3 regions of the Streptomyces sp. NPDC029044 genome follow, and region 3 is predicted to be linked to each of the others. Evidence: riboswitches for the same ligand, from Rfam matches in the RefSeq annotation. Region 3 holds a riboswitch; each other region holds the start of a gene.
What was found. A riboswitch is a leader RNA that binds a small molecule or an ion and turns the genes downstream of it on or off. The one in region 3 is predicted to bind thiamine pyrophosphate.
Positions count from the first base shown of each region.

Region 1: it holds a riboswitch for thiamine pyrophosphate, as region 3 does, so the genes downstream of both, thiC (phosphomethylpyrimidine synthase ThiC) here and AB0E85_RS08265 (thiamine ABC transporter substrate-binding protein) in region 3, are expected to answer to the same signal.
Region 2: it holds a riboswitch for thiamine pyrophosphate, as region 3 does, so the genes downstream of both, thiO (glycine oxidase ThiO) here and AB0E85_RS08265 (thiamine ABC transporter substrate-binding protein) in region 3, are expected to answer to the same signal.

Region 1 is NZ_JBEZWN010000003.1:180,074-184,758, reverse strand. It holds gene AB0E85_RS04310 (YibE/F family protein) at 1-586, opposite strand, end outside; TPP riboswitch at 659-848, shown strand; gene thiC (phosphomethylpyrimidine synthase ThiC) at 841-2,625, shown strand; gene AB0E85_RS04300 (hypothetical protein) at 2,716-3,579, opposite strand; gene AB0E85_RS04295 (metallophosphoesterase) at 3,763-4,685, opposite strand, start outside.
Region 2 is NZ_JBEZWN010000026.1:45,825-50,509, forward strand. It holds gene AB0E85_RS21470 (Rv2175c family DNA-binding protein) at 183-548, opposite strand; gene AB0E85_RS21475 (FAD-dependent oxidoreductase) at 658-1,899, opposite strand; gene AB0E85_RS21480 (hypothetical protein) at 1,932-2,282, opposite strand; TPP riboswitch at 2,335-2,446, shown strand; gene thiO (glycine oxidase ThiO) at 2,444-3,616, shown strand; gene thiS (sulfur carrier protein ThiS) at 3,613-3,813, shown strand; gene AB0E85_RS21495 (thiazole synthase) at 3,816-4,613, shown strand.
Region 3 is NZ_JBEZWN010000006.1:135,688-140,372, reverse strand. It holds gene AB0E85_RS08270 (iron ABC transporter permease) at 1-706, opposite strand, end outside; gene AB0E85_RS08265 (thiamine ABC transporter substrate-binding protein) at 682-1,719, opposite strand; TPP riboswitch at 1,844-1,950, opposite strand; gene rlmN (23S rRNA (adenine(2503)-C(2))-methyltransferase RlmN) at 1,975-3,081, opposite strand; gene AB0E85_RS08255 (hypothetical protein) at 3,250-3,438, shown strand; partial or broken gene AB0E85_RS08250 (IS5 family transposase) at 3,454-4,382, opposite strand; gene AB0E85_RS08245 (hypothetical protein) at 4,432-4,685, opposite strand, start outside.

The sequences.
Region 1 (4,685 bases), on a different contig from region 3:
CCGGCCACAGCACGACGAGACCGACCAGCACCGCCGCGGCGAACGGGATCAGGACCGCCGCGATGACCTTGCGCAGGTGCAGGGAGACGGGCGCGGCCGGCCCGTGGCTGTGCGAATGCCCGTGCCCGCCGCCCGGCGCGGAACCGTGACCGTCGCCTCCGCCACGGCCATTGCCGTCACCGGAACCGTGACCGTCACCTCCGCCACGGCCGCTGCCGTCAGCGCCACCGTGCTCGTGTCCGCCACGGCCATTGCTGTCACCGGAGCCGTGACCGTGGCCATGTCCGTCGCCGCCACCGGAACCAGCAGGGCCGTGCCCCGGTCCCCGCCCGCCCGTGGGAGCGCCATGACCACCGTGAGAACCGGCACCCGGGCCGCCACCGAAGCCCGGTCCGTACTCACCGCCGCCCGAGGGACCGAAGCGCCCGTCACGCCCGTATCCGGGCCCGGGGCCCTGCCGGCCGGCTTGCCCCTGCCGGCCTCCGGCGGCGAAATCATGGCCGTCACCACGGCCGTTGCCGTTTCCGGCGCCGGATCCGCGGGGCGGCTCGGGCGGTGGGTAGGGGGGACGCTGCGTCGTGGTCACCGACCGATCATCGCAAGAACGAGGGGGGCCCTCTGTTCACCGCGCCAGAATTGCCGCTAGCGTGGAGGCACCTTTTGTACACGCGGGAGCTCGGAGCACCGGGCTGAGAGGGCGCTGACCTCCGTCCCAGCGATGTTTCACATGAAACATCGCCGGAGTCGAGTGATGTTTCACACGAAACGTCGCCGGACGGAAACCGCTGCGTCGACCGCCGAACCTGTTACCGGGTAATGCCGGCGTAGGGAGTAGGTCTGATGACCAACAAGGACGCACGCACGCCTGCCTCCGTTCAGGACGAGAAGTCCGAGGAGGCCGGGAAGTCCATCGGCTGGCACAAGGCGTACATCGAGGGCACCCGCCCCGACCTGCGCGTGCCGGTCCGTCAGGTGCACCTCACGAACGGCCAGTCGGTCACGCTGTACGACACGTCGGGCCCGTACACCGATCCGCTCGTCGACACCGACGTCCGCAGGGGCCTGTCGCCGCTGCGCGAGAACTGGATCATCGCCCGCGGCGACACCGAGGAGTACGCGGGCCGCCCCGTCCGTCCCGAGGACGACGGCATCAAGCACACCTCGCCCCGCGGCGGCCTCCGCAACCTGGACGCCGTCTTCCCCGGCCGGCCCCGCCTGCCGCGCCGTGGCAGGGAGGGCCAGGCCGTCACGCAGCTCGCGTACGCCCGCCGGGGAGAGATCACGCCCGAGATGGAGTACGTCGCCATCAGGGAGAACGTGGCTCCCGAGGATGTGCGCGACGAGATCGCCGCAGGGCGGGCCGTGCTGCCGGCCAACGTCAACCACCCGGAGATCGAGCCGATGATCATCGGCAAGCGGTTCCTGGTGAAGGTCAACGCCAACATCGGCAACTCGGCCGTGACGTCCTCCATCGAGGAGGAGGTCGAGAAGATGACCTGGGCGACCCGCTGGGGCGCCGACACGGTCATGGACCTGTCCACCGGCCGCAACATCCACACCACGCGCGAGTGGGTCCTGCGCAACTCCCCCGTCCCCATCGGCACCGTGCCGCTCTACCAGGCACTGGAGAAGGTCGACGGCAGGGCCGAGGAACTGACCTGGGAGATCTACAAGGACACGGTCATCGAGCAGGCCGAGCAGGGCGTGGACTACATGACGGTCCACGCGGGCGTTCGCCTGGCGTACGTGCCGCTGACCGCGAACCGCAAGACCGGCATCGTCTCCCGCGGCGGCTCGATCATGGCCGCCTGGTGCCTCGCACACCACAAGGAGTCGTTCCTGTACGAGAACTTCGAGGAACTCTGCGAGATCCTCGCCGCGTACGACGTCACGTACTCGCTGGGGGACGGCCTGCGGCCCGGATCGATCGCGGACGCCAACGACGAGGCGCAGTTCGCGGAGCTGCGCACACTCGGGGAACTCAACCGGATCGCGAAGCGTTTCAACGTACAGACCATGATCGAGGGCCCGGGCCACGTCCCGATGCACAAGATCAAGGAGAACATCGACCTTCAGCAGGAGATCTGCGATGAAGCTCCGTTCTATACGCTCGGCCCGCTGACCACGGACGTCGCGCCGGCGTACGACCACATCACCTCCGGCATCGGTGCCGCGATGATCGCCTGGTGGGGCACGGCGATGCTCTGCTACGTCACGCCCAAGGAGCACTTGGGCCTGCCGAACCGTGACGACGTCAAGACCGGCGTCATCACCTACAAGATCGCCGCCCACGCAGCCGATCTCGCCAAGGGACACCCGGGTGCGCAGGAGTGGGACGACGCGCTGTCCGACGCCCGTTTCGAGTTCCGGTGGGAGGACCAGTTCAACCTGGCCCTCGACCCGGACACGGCACGGGAGTTCCACGACGAGACCCTGCCCGCCGAGCCCGCCAAGACGGCTCACTTCTGCTCGATGTGCGGTCCCAAGTTCTGCAGCATGAAGATCTCGCAGGACATCCGCCGTGAACACGGCGGCACACGGACCGAGATCGAGGAGGGCATGGCCCTGAAGTCGAAGGAGTTCGCGGCGAGCGGGAACCGCGTGTACCTGCCCATCGCGGACTGACCCGGCCGCGCACAGGCCCGGGGGCCGATGGTCCCCCGGCCTGTGGGTCCGCCCGCTCGAATCCGCAGCTCGGACGGGCTCCGGCGAGTGCTACTCCGGCTGGTGCTCCGGCCCTCCGAAGTCCGGGCTGGTGTAGTCCGGGCTGCTGAAGCTGGGGCGCGAGCCGCGGTCGCCGTCGTCCGGGCTGGTGAACCCCGGGCGGCCGTAGCCGAGGTGCGGCATGCGGCTGACCGGCGTGGGCGAGGGCGTGTGGTGCAGTGCTGCCGCCGCGCCGGGGTCGACGAGGGCCTCCCGCAGGAAGGGCAGGATGCCGCGTTCCAGCAGGGCCTCGTGCCAGGCCTCCTTGGCCTGGGCCACCTCGCCCTGCAGTTCGCCGTACGGTCCGCCTTCGGCCGAGGGCTTGTTCCGCAGGGCCGTGAGCAGCAGTCCCACCGCGGCTACGAGGATCGCCACCGCGGTCACGGCGCCGAACACCCAGCCCGTGGTGAGCATGGTCCGGGCGAAGCCCTGATCCGGGTCGATCATCCGCAGGATGTAACCGACGAGCAGGAAGATCGCCGCGGCCGTTCCGGCGAGGACGGGCGCGAGGACGGCGACGACGGCGACGGCGCCCGCGCCGGCGGTCTCGGCGACCCCTCCCATGGCGGTGACGAGTCCCGAGGCGCCCGCGGGCTCGGCGGAACCGGATTCGCGCACGGCCTGCGAGCCGGCCGACGCCGGCTGTCGCAGTTCGTCGCGGACCTTGACGTAGTGCTGGTACTCGGCCGACGCCGCCGCCGTGATGAGTGCGGTCGCGTTCAGCGCCATGGTGCGCAGTTGTTCGGGGTTGAGCCGCTGACCGACAGCGGCCAGTTCGGGACGGTGTGGTGCGGAGCGCAGCGCCTCATCGAGGATCCGCTCGTATTCCTGGCGGTCCTCGCTCAGCAGGTGCTGCGGAACGCTGTTCATGTGCATCCCCCGATGCTCCGTAGGGCTTGGGGCTCGGCATGCTGACGAGCCGTCGGGCAGAAACGGAGGGGAGCCTGCTACGGATAAGCCGATGGTAGAGCGGTGACGGTATGCGGTGACAGGGGGTTTACCGAAATTGACCCGTCACCGGCCCGGTCCTCCGAAGGGGAACGCCTGCCCGGTGAACGTTCACGTATCCAGCGGCAGTTGCTCGACCAGTAGCTTTCCGGCCATGGTCACGCCACCGTCCATCGCGATGGCGAGGCCGTCGGCGTAGACGTGCGGTCCCTCGATCACGGGGTCGCGGTTGTCCTCGTCGTCCTCGGAGCCGACCTCGCCCAGCAGATACGGAATCGGGCTGTGCCCGTGAACGATGCGGGTGCCCCCGTACGTATCGAGCAGGGAGCGCACGGCGTCAGCGCCGCCCTCGTCGCGGAAGGAGAACCGCTTGGTGAACTTGCGGAACAGGTCCCAGACCTCGTCCGCGTCGTTGCGGGTGATCGTCTCGCGGACGGTGTCGTTGACCTCTTCGATGGAGCGGCCGTAGTCGAGGTAGGCGGTGGTGTCGGAGTGGACGAGCAGGTGCCCGTCGACCTCCTCGATGGCGTCAAGACGCGACATCCACTGAAGGTGGTGGTCCTGGAGGCGGTCCATGTCCGTCTTCTGGCCGCCGTTGAGGAGCCACGCCGCCTGGAAGGTGGCGGTGCCCGCGCCGGAGTTGATGGGGGTGTCGCCGAACCGCTTGGCACCGAGCAGCAGCAGCTCGTGGTTGCCCATGAGCGCCTTGCAGTAGCCGCCGGCCGCGGCCGCCTCGGCGGACAGCCGCATCACGAGGTCGATGACGCCGATGCCGTCCGGTCCGCGGTCGGTGAAGTCGCCGAGGAACCACAGCCGGGCGGTGCCCGCGCACCAGTTTCCGGCGGCGTCGAGCAGGCCCTTCTCCTGGAGGGCCGACACCAGCTGGTCGAGGTAGCCGTGCACGTCACCCACGACGTACAGCGGGCCCTGCCCGGTGGTGGCCTGCGGGGCGGCGGCGTTCTCGGGGTCCACGGTCACCTGGACAGTGTCACCCCGGTTGATGACGGGAAGGTCGCGCTCGGTCGGCGTGTACC
Region 2 (4,685 bases), on a different contig from region 3:
CTGAGCGCGGGTCCCGCCACGCCCCGGTGGCCGTCGCGCGGCTCTTTCGGGGGACGGCCACCGGCCAGGGCAGGCCCGAGCCGCCCCGGGCCGTGGCCCCTGGGGTCACGGCCCTCCTCGGGCGGTTGGTCAGGTCCGGCCCCGCTCACACGGCACCGGACGGTTGTCCGGCCGGGGCCGGGTCAGACCGCGAGCGCCTGGGCGCGGCGCTTCACCTCCGTGCCGCGATTCTCACCGAGCGCCTGCGCGGGGGTGCCGGGCAGGCTGGGGTCCGGGGTGAAGAGCCACTCCAGCATCTCTTCGTCCGTGAAGCCGTCGTCCCGCAGGAGCGTCAGGGTCCCGGACAGGCCCTTGACGACCTTGTCCCCGTCGATGAAGGCGGCGGGGACGTGCAGCGCGCGGTTCTCACCACGGCGTACGGCGATGAGCTGGCCGTCCTTGACCAGCTGCCGCACACGCGTCACCTCGACGCCGAGCTGTTCGGCGATGTCGGGGAGGGTGAGCCAGGCGGGGACGAGAGCATCGATCTTTGCGTCAATCTCGGTCACGGAAACCAGCCTGCCATCTGCCACTGACAGTCGGAAGTCGGCCCGGCCCACGCGGGCGCCCCGCCGGGCCCGGCAGCGCCGCCCGGGCGGCCCCGCGAGGGGCCGTAGCTCAAGCCGTCGCCGCCTTCATGGGCCTGGCCGGATCCGCCAGCAGCACCGGATTCATCGCGGCGCCCGACTCGATCAGGCGGCGGCCCTGCGCCAGGTCCCGGGGCCGGCCCACCGCCAGCAGCGCGACCAGCCGCTCACCGCGCAGCCAGCAGACCGTCCAGGCCGGTCCGGCGGGGTCGCCCCGCCACAGGATCGTGTCCGCGGCCGCGTGGTGCCCGGCGTACTGGACGAACCGCCCGAACTGCTCGGACCAGAAGTACGGCACCGGGTCGTACACCGCGAGCGTCTCCGCCGTGGCCCGGCCGACGATGTTCACGGCGACCGTGCGCGGCCCCTGGAGGGCGTTGTCCCAGTGGTGGACCAGCAGGCGCTCGCCGTAGCGCCCCGAGGGGAAGGATGCGCAGTCGCCGACGGCGTACACGTCGGGCACGGACGTGCGCAGATGCTCGTCGGCCACGATCTCGCCGTGCGCACCGAGCTCGATCCCGGAGCCGGCCAGCCAGGCCGTCGCCGGGCGGGCGCCGACACCGACGACGACCGCGCCCGCGGGCAGCCGCGAGCCGTCGTCCAGGAGTACCGCGCCGGGCTCGACACGCTCCACGCGCGCGTGGGTCCGCAGGGTCGCGCCGGCGTCGGCGTACCAGCCGGTCATCGGGTCGGCCACCTCGGCGGGCAGTGCCCCGGCGAGCGGCCGTTCCGCGGCCTCCACGACGGTCACGGCGCAGCCCGCCTCGCGGGCGGCCGTGGCGAACTCGGCTCCGATCCAGCCCGCGCCGACGACCACGATGTCGTGCTTGCGGGCCAGCACCGGCCGCAGCCGCTCGGCGTCGTCCAGGGTGCGCAGCAGGTGCACGCCGGGCACGCCCTCCGCGCCGGGCAGCCGGACCGGTTCGGCACCGGTCGCGACGACCAGGACGTCGTACGGCACGGGCCCGTCCTCGGTGTCCAGTTCGTGGCCGGCGGGGCGCAGGCCCAGCACCTCGCAGCCGAGGCGCAGTTCGACGCCGAGGGCTTCGAAGTCGACGTCGAAGGCGGAACCCTCGGCCTTGCCGAGCAGGACCGCCTTGGACAACGGGGGCCGGTCGTAGGGCTGGTGGGGCTCGGCGCCGAGCAGGATCACGTCACCGGTGAAGCCCCGCTCGCGCAGGGCGACGGCGGTCTGCACGCCGGCCATCCCCGCACCCGCCACGACGACGCGCCGCGGCGCGGACGAACCTGGGTCCTGCGTCTGCTCGCTCACCTGATCACCATAGACACCTGACGAATTGTCAGTCAGTGCTCGTGCGCCGTGACCTGCTCCACAACGCTCGTGCCGCTGCCCGCCCGGGACTCCCACTCCCAGGTCTCCTCCAGCCGCACCCGCCCGTCGGGCAGTTCCACGACCGCCGACACGCAGTGCCCCGAGGACGTGGTCCCGTCCCGCTTGAGCTGGACGTACCGGAAGTCCAGCCGGTCACCTTCCCGGGTACCCACGAGATGGCCGCGTACGACGTCGCCACCCGCGTACTCGGCCCAGATCTCGCCCTCCCGCTCGTGGTACGTGAACCGGGTGCGGGTGCCCACCTGGCCCGGTGCCTGGTCGGCGACCGGGGCGAGGACGAGACCGTCGAGGGACCGGGTCATGGGCTGAGGCTCCCTTACTGCGGGACAGGGCATCGGGCTAGGGTGGCCAACGTAAAGCACTCGCGGGAGCCCGGACGCACCGGGCTGAGAGGGAGGCTGGCGGCCTCCGACCGTACGAACCTGATCCGGGTCATGCCGGCGAAGGGAGGGGCTGGACGCCCATGTCGCCTACGTCCACATCGTCAGACGTCCTCGTCGTCGGGGGCGGGATCATCGGCCTGGTCACGGCCTGGCGGGCCGCGCAGCGCGGGTTCACCACGGCCGTCGTCGACCCCGAGCCGGGCGGCGGGGCCGCGCAGGTCGCGGCCGGCATGCTGGCCGCCGTCACGGAACTGCACTACGGCGAACAGACCCTGCTCGGCCTGAATCTCACCTCGGCCCGGCGCTACCCGGACTTCGCCGCCGAGCTCACCGAGCTGACCGGCCGGGACCTCGGCTACCGCCGCTGCGGCACGCTCGCCGTGGCCCTGGACGCCGACGACCGGTCCCACCTGCGCGAACTGCACGCACTGCAGCAGCAGTCGGGCCTGGAGTCGCAGTGGCTGTCCGGGCGCGAGTGCCGGCGCCTGGAGCCGATGCTCGCGCCCGGCGTGCGCGGCGGGCTGCGGGTCGACGGCGACCACCAGATCGACCCCCGGCGGCTGGCCGGTGCCCTGGTCGCCGCATGTGAGCGGGCGGGCGTGGCCTTCCACCGGACGTGGGCGGAGCGGCTGACCGTCGTACGGGACCGGGCCGCGGGTGCCGTCCTGGCCGGCGGGACCGAGGTGGCCGCCGGGCAGGTGGTGCTCGCCGGGGGCAGTCTCAGCGGGCGGCTCGCGGGCGTCCCGCAGGACATGCTGCCTCCGGTGCGGCCGGTGAAGGGGCAGGTCCTGCGCCTGACGATGCCGCTGCGGCACGGGCCGTTCCTGAACCGGACCGTGCGCGCGGTGGTGCGTGGCAGTCACGTCTACCTGGTGCCGCGCGAGAACGGCGAACTCGTCGTCGGGGCCACGAGCGAGGAGCTGGGCTGGGACACCACCGTGACCGCGGGCGGCGTGTACGAACTGCTGCGCGACGCGCACGAGCTGGTCCCGGGCATCACCGAGCTGCCGCTCACCGAGACCCGGGCCGGGCTGCGGCCCGGCTCCCCCGACAACGCGCCCCTGCTCGGCCCGACGGGTCTGGAGGGCCTGCTGCTGGCCACCGGGCACTACCGCAACGGCGTCCTGCTCACGCCGGTGACCGGCGACGCCCTGGCGCACGCCCTGGCCACGGGTGAACTCCCGGAGGAGGCCCGGCCCTTCACCCCGAAGCGTTTCAGTCCTGCCACCGCACTCACGGAGCAGCCCGCATGAACATCTCCGTCAACGGCGAGTCCCGGGACGTCCGGCCCGGCACCGCTCTCGACACCGTCGTGAGGTCGCTCACCGCCTCGCCCTCGGGCGTGGCCGCCGCCCTCAACGAAACCGTCGTCCCGCGCACGCAGTGGCCCGCCACGCCGCTCTCCGAAGGAGACCGGGTGGAAGTCCTCACGGCCGTCCAAGGAGGCTGACCATGGCCGACGATCCGTTCGTCCTCGGTGGCACGTCGTTCACGTCCCGTCTGATCATGGGCACGGGCGGGGCACCCAGCCTGGATGTGCTGGAGCGGTCGCTCGTCGCCTCGGGGACGGAGCTGACGACCGTCGCGATGCGCCGGGTGAACGCCTCGGTGCACGGTTCGGTGCTGTCCGTCCTGGACCGGCTCGGCATCCGGGTGCTGCCCAACACGGCGGGCTGCTTCACGGCCGGCGAGGCCGTCCTCACGGCCCGTCTCGCGCGCGAGGCCCTCGGCACCGACCTGATCAAACTGGAGGTCATCGCCGACGAGCGCACGCTGCTGCCGGACCCGATCGAGACCCTGGAGGCGGCCGAGACGCTGGTCGACGACGGGTTCACGGTCCTGCCGTACACCAACGACGATCCGGTGCTCGCGCGGAAGCTGGAGGACGCGGGCTGTGCGGCGATCATGCCGCTCGGGTCGCCGATCGGCTCCGGTCTCGGCATCCGCAACCCACACAACTTCCAGCTGATCGTCGAGCACGCGCGCGTGCCGGTGATCCTGGACGCCGGTGCCGGTACGGCCTCGGACGCGGCGCTGGCGATGGAGCTGGGGTGCGCGGGTGTGATGCTCGCCTCGGCGGTGACGCGGGCGCAGGAACCCGTCCTGATGGCCGACGCCATGCGGCACGCGGTGGAGGCGGGGCGGCTGGCGTACCGGGCCGGGCGGATCCCCCGGCGGCATTTCGCGCAGGCGTCGTCACCGACGGAGGGAATGGCCGCCCTGGACCCGGAGCGGCCCGCTTTCCAGTAGGGGCTCGTCCACACGTCACAGGTCGGCTGCAGTCGCGCCCCGAAATCGGGCGGGGCGGGAGAGCTGTCGGTG
Region 3 (4,685 bases):
TCTCCACCTCCAGGGTGGAGAAGGTGGGCCCGCCGAGGATCTGCACGACACCGAAGGAGGTGAAGGTGAACAGGAAGACCATGAGCGCCGCGGCACCCACGGCAGGGGCGAGGGCGGGGAGCGTCACCTGCCGCCAGGCCCGCAGCGGCGACGCCCCGAGCATCCGCGCGGCCTCCGCCTGCCGCGGGTCGAGCTGCGCCCAGAGCCCGCCGACGGTCCTGACGACGACCGCGTAGTTGAAGAAGACGTGCGCGAGCAGGATCGCCCACACGGTGGTGTCCAGCCGTACGCCCCACAGTTCGTCGAGGAGCCCGCCCCGCCCGGCGAGTGCCAGGAAGGCCGTACCGACGACGACCGTCGGCAGCACGAAGGGCACGGTCACGACCGCCCGCAGGACCTGCTTGCCCGGGAAGTCGAACCGCGCGAAGACGTACGCACCGGGGAGCGCGACGATCAGCGTGAGCGCGGTGGAGACCAGCGCCTGCCAGGTGGTGAACCACAGCACGTGCCGCACGTCGGACTGCGCCAGCACCTCCCCGATCCGCCCGAGGTGCCAGGTCCCGTCGGTCTTCAGGCCGCGCGCGACGATCGCGGCCACGGGGTAGGCGAAGAAGACCGCGAAGAACGCGACGGGCGCGGCCAGCAGACCGAACCGCGCCGCCGCGCCCCGCCTGCGCGCGGCTACTTCAGTACGAGTGAGGTCCACGACTTGACCCACTGGTCACGGTGGTCGGCGATCTTCGCCGGGGCCATGGTCTCCGGGTCCTTCGCCTGCGGCCCGTACTTCACGAACTCCGGCGGCACCTGAGCGCCCTCGCGCACCGGGTAGACGAACATGTTGAGCGGCATGTCGTCCTGGAACCTCTTACTGATGAGGAAGTCGAGGAGGGCCTTGCCGCCCTTGGTGTTCTCGGCGTTGCTGAGCAGCCCCGCGTACTCGACCTGCCGGAAGCAGGTGCCCTCGGCGACCCCGGTCGGGGCGGCCGTCGGCTTCGGGTCGGCGTACAGCACCTCGGCGGGCGGCGAGGAGGCGTACGACACGACGAGCGGCCGGTCGCCCTTGGCCTTCTTGCCGCTGCTGGAGCCGGAGAACTCCTCGTTGTAGGCCTGCTCCCAGCCGTCGACGACCTTCACGCCGTTGGCCTTGAGCTTCATCCAGTAGCCCTCCCACCCGTCGTCGCCGTACTCCGCGACCGTGCCGAGCAGGAAGCCCAGGCCGGGCGACGACGAGGAGGCGTTCTCGGTGACGAGCAGGTCCTTGTACGCGGGCTTGACCAGGTCGTGGAGGCTCCGCGGCGGCGCCAGCTTGCGGTCGGCGAAGTACTTCTTGTCGTAGTTGACGCAGATGTCGCCGGTGTCGATGGGGGTGACCCGGTGCTTGTCCTGGTCGACGCGGTACTCCGGCAGGATCAGGTCGGATCCCTTCGCCTCGTACGACTGGAAGAGGCCGTTGTCGAGGGCGCGGGACAGCAGGGTGTTGTCGACGCCGAAGAAGACGTCGCCCTGCGGGTTGTCCTTGGTCAGGATGGCCTTGTTCACGGCCTGCCCGGCGTCGCCGTCCTTGAGGACCCGGACCTTGTACCCGGACTGCTTCTCGAAGGCCGCGATGACGTCCTTGGACGCGGCCCACGAGTCGTGGCTGACGAGCGTCACGGTCTTGGAGTCGCCGGACTGCTGGCCGCCGCCGGACGACCCGCAGGCGGCGAGCGTGCCGGCCATGCCGAGCCCGACGACCGCCGCCGTCAGCCGCTGGATGTTGTTACGCACTGGATTCCTCCTGGAGTGACCAGGAGAAGACGCGGCCCCGCCCGGGACTTCCGGGGTCCCGGGCAGGGCGCAACAGCTCGAGTGATGACCGATCTCCCTACCCAGAATGACCTGGGCCAGGTTCGGAGGGTCTGCGGCCGTATGCCGCACTCTCAGCGCTGTGGCGCTCCCCTGTCGGAATATGCAGATGTTCTTACGGCGGTCAGACTACCGTTCGGTGGCCGCGAGCTGACCACACGCCCCGTCGATCTCCTGACCACGGGTGTCCCGGATCGTCACCGGCACACCATGGGCGGCGATCGCCTCCACGAACGCCTTCTCGTCCTCGGGCCGCGAGGCGGTCCACTTCGACCCCGGCGTCGGGTTCAACGGGATGAGATTGACATGCACGGGCTTGCCCTTGAGCAGCCGCCCGAGCCGGTCACCCCGCCAGGCCTGGTCGTTGATGTCCCGGATCAGGGCGTACTCGATGGACAGCCGGCGCCCGGACTTGGCGCTGTACTCGAAGCCGGCGTCCAGCACCTCACGGACCTTCCAGCGCGTGTTCACCGGCACGAGGGTGTCCCGCAGCTCGTCGTCGGGGGCGTGCAGCGAGATGGCGAGGCGGCACTTGAAGCCCTCGTCGGCGAACCGGTGGATGGCCGGGACGAGACCGACGGTGGAGACGGTGATGCCGCGCTGGGACAGGCCGAGGCCGTCGGGCTCGGGGTCGGTGAGCCGCCGGATGGATCCGATGACCCGGTTGTAGTTGGCGAGCGGCTCGCCCATGCCCATGAAGACGATGTTGCTGAGCCGCGCGGGGCCGCCGGGGACCTCCCCGTCACGCAGGGCCCGCATCCCGTCCACGATCTGATGGACGATCTCGGCGGTGGACAGATTCCGGTCGAGGCCTGCCTGCCCGGTGGCACAGAACGGGCAGTTCATGCCGCACCCGGCCTGGGAGCTGATGCACATGGTCACCCGGTCCGGGTAGCGCATCAGCACGGACTCGACGAGCGTCCCGTCGAACAGCCGCCACAGCGTCTTGCGGGTGGTGCCCTGGTCGGTCGACAGATGCCGCACGACGGTCATCAGCTCGGGCAGCAGCGCCTCCCGCAGCCGCCCCCGGGCACCGGCCGGAATGTCGGTCCACTGCTCCGGGTCGTGCGCGTACCGCGCGAAGTAGTGCTGCGAGAGCTGCTTGGCACGAAACGGCTTCTCCCCGACAGCGGCAACGGCTTCCTTGCGCTCGGCAGGAGTGAGGTCGGCGAGATGCCGCGGCGGCTTCTTGGCTCCGCGGGGGGCGACGAAAGTGAGTTCTCCGGGCTTAGGCATGGCGGTACCAGTGTCGCAGATCAACTGCGGCCGCCGGGGCCGGAGTGGGGTGGGGGCGATCACGGCGCCTCGCGAGCCTGAGTGTGCAGGCGTGGCCCCGGGGAGCGGTTGACGGTGAGGACCGCCTGACAGGATGGGGCCGACCATCACAAGAAGCGGGGGTCGAGCATGCTCGTGCTCATACTGTCGGTCGTCGTCCTGCTCCTCATCGGCGGCAGCGTCTGCGTGTTCTGGACAGCCCGGGGTGACGCCCCGCGCTGGGCGCGTGGGGTGGCCAAGGCCACCCTGCTCGGCAGTGAACTGACCCGCAGCGCGAGCCGGGGTTCCCGCTCACAGCAGAGCAGCGAGGACGACTAGGACTTGTCCGGCCGATCATGTGCGGAGCCAGATGACGAGGGCCACCGCAGTGGCCGTGCCGAGGAAAACGTAGCCGCGCTTGTCGTATCGGGTAGCCACGGCCCGTGACTGCTTGAGCATGTTGATCGCCAGCTCGACGGTGTTGGGCTTCTTGTACCGCTCTTCGTCGAAGCCGGGGGCCGTCCGCCGCGTGAGCCTTTGCGCAGGCGGGCGGCCTGACTGTCGGTCTTCTCCGGGATGGTGTGCTGGATGCCCCGGCGCCGCAGTTACTCACGGCAGGGACCGTTGCTATAGGCCTTGTCCGCCGCCAGGCTGTCAGGTTTCTTGCGCGGCCTGCCGCGTCCGGGCCTGGGAACGCGGATCTTCTCTCACCGCCGTGAACTGGGTGCAGTCGGCCCGCTGCCCACCGGTAACGACCACCGATAGCGGACGACAGCGGCCGTCGGCACTCAGGTGGACTTTGCTGGTGAACCCGCCCCGCGAGCGGCCCAGGCCCTCACTTCCTGCGCCACCTCCACCAGGCGGGCGAGCAGGCTCTGCCACGGTGTCTCGGTCTGATGTTCGTCTCCTGCCGCCCCCTTTGATGCCGGAGCCGGCGGCGGATCGGTGCGGGCGCCGGCCGCGTGCTGGTGCGCACGCACGATGGTGGAGCTCACAGCGATGTCCCAGTCGATCCCACCTGCTGCGTCGGCCGCGGCCTGGACCTGCTGCAGCAGACGTTCCCAGGTGCCGTCGGCCGACCACAGCCGGTGGCGTTCATAAACCGTTTTCCATGGCCCGAACCGCTCGGGCAGGTCGCGCCACTGCACCCCGGTCCGCACCCGGTGCAGAATCCCGTCGATTACCTGCCGATGATCACGCCACCGGCCACAACGTCCGTTGCTGACCGGCAGGAACGGCCGCAGCTGTTCCCACTCCGCATCCGTCAAGTCACCCCGCCCCATGCTTGGGACAACGAGACAACAGTTGGATGATGACATGATCGGACGGGTCCTAGTCGGCGTCGGGCGCGGTGTTCTTCCTGCTCCGCGCATCGACGACGGCGTACGGAAGCCCGGGAAGGAGCAGCGCCGGGGCCGCCCACAGTGGCAATGTGAACAGTTCCCCGTCGCCGCCCAGCCATCGGGAGAGCAGAGCTGCGGGCAAGCCGACGGCAAGGGCGACCGCCAGGGTCCTACCGAGACCCAGGTTGCCGCGCCGCAGCTCCCAGGCAACCGTGACCGCTGCGACGACGGTCCAGAAGGCAA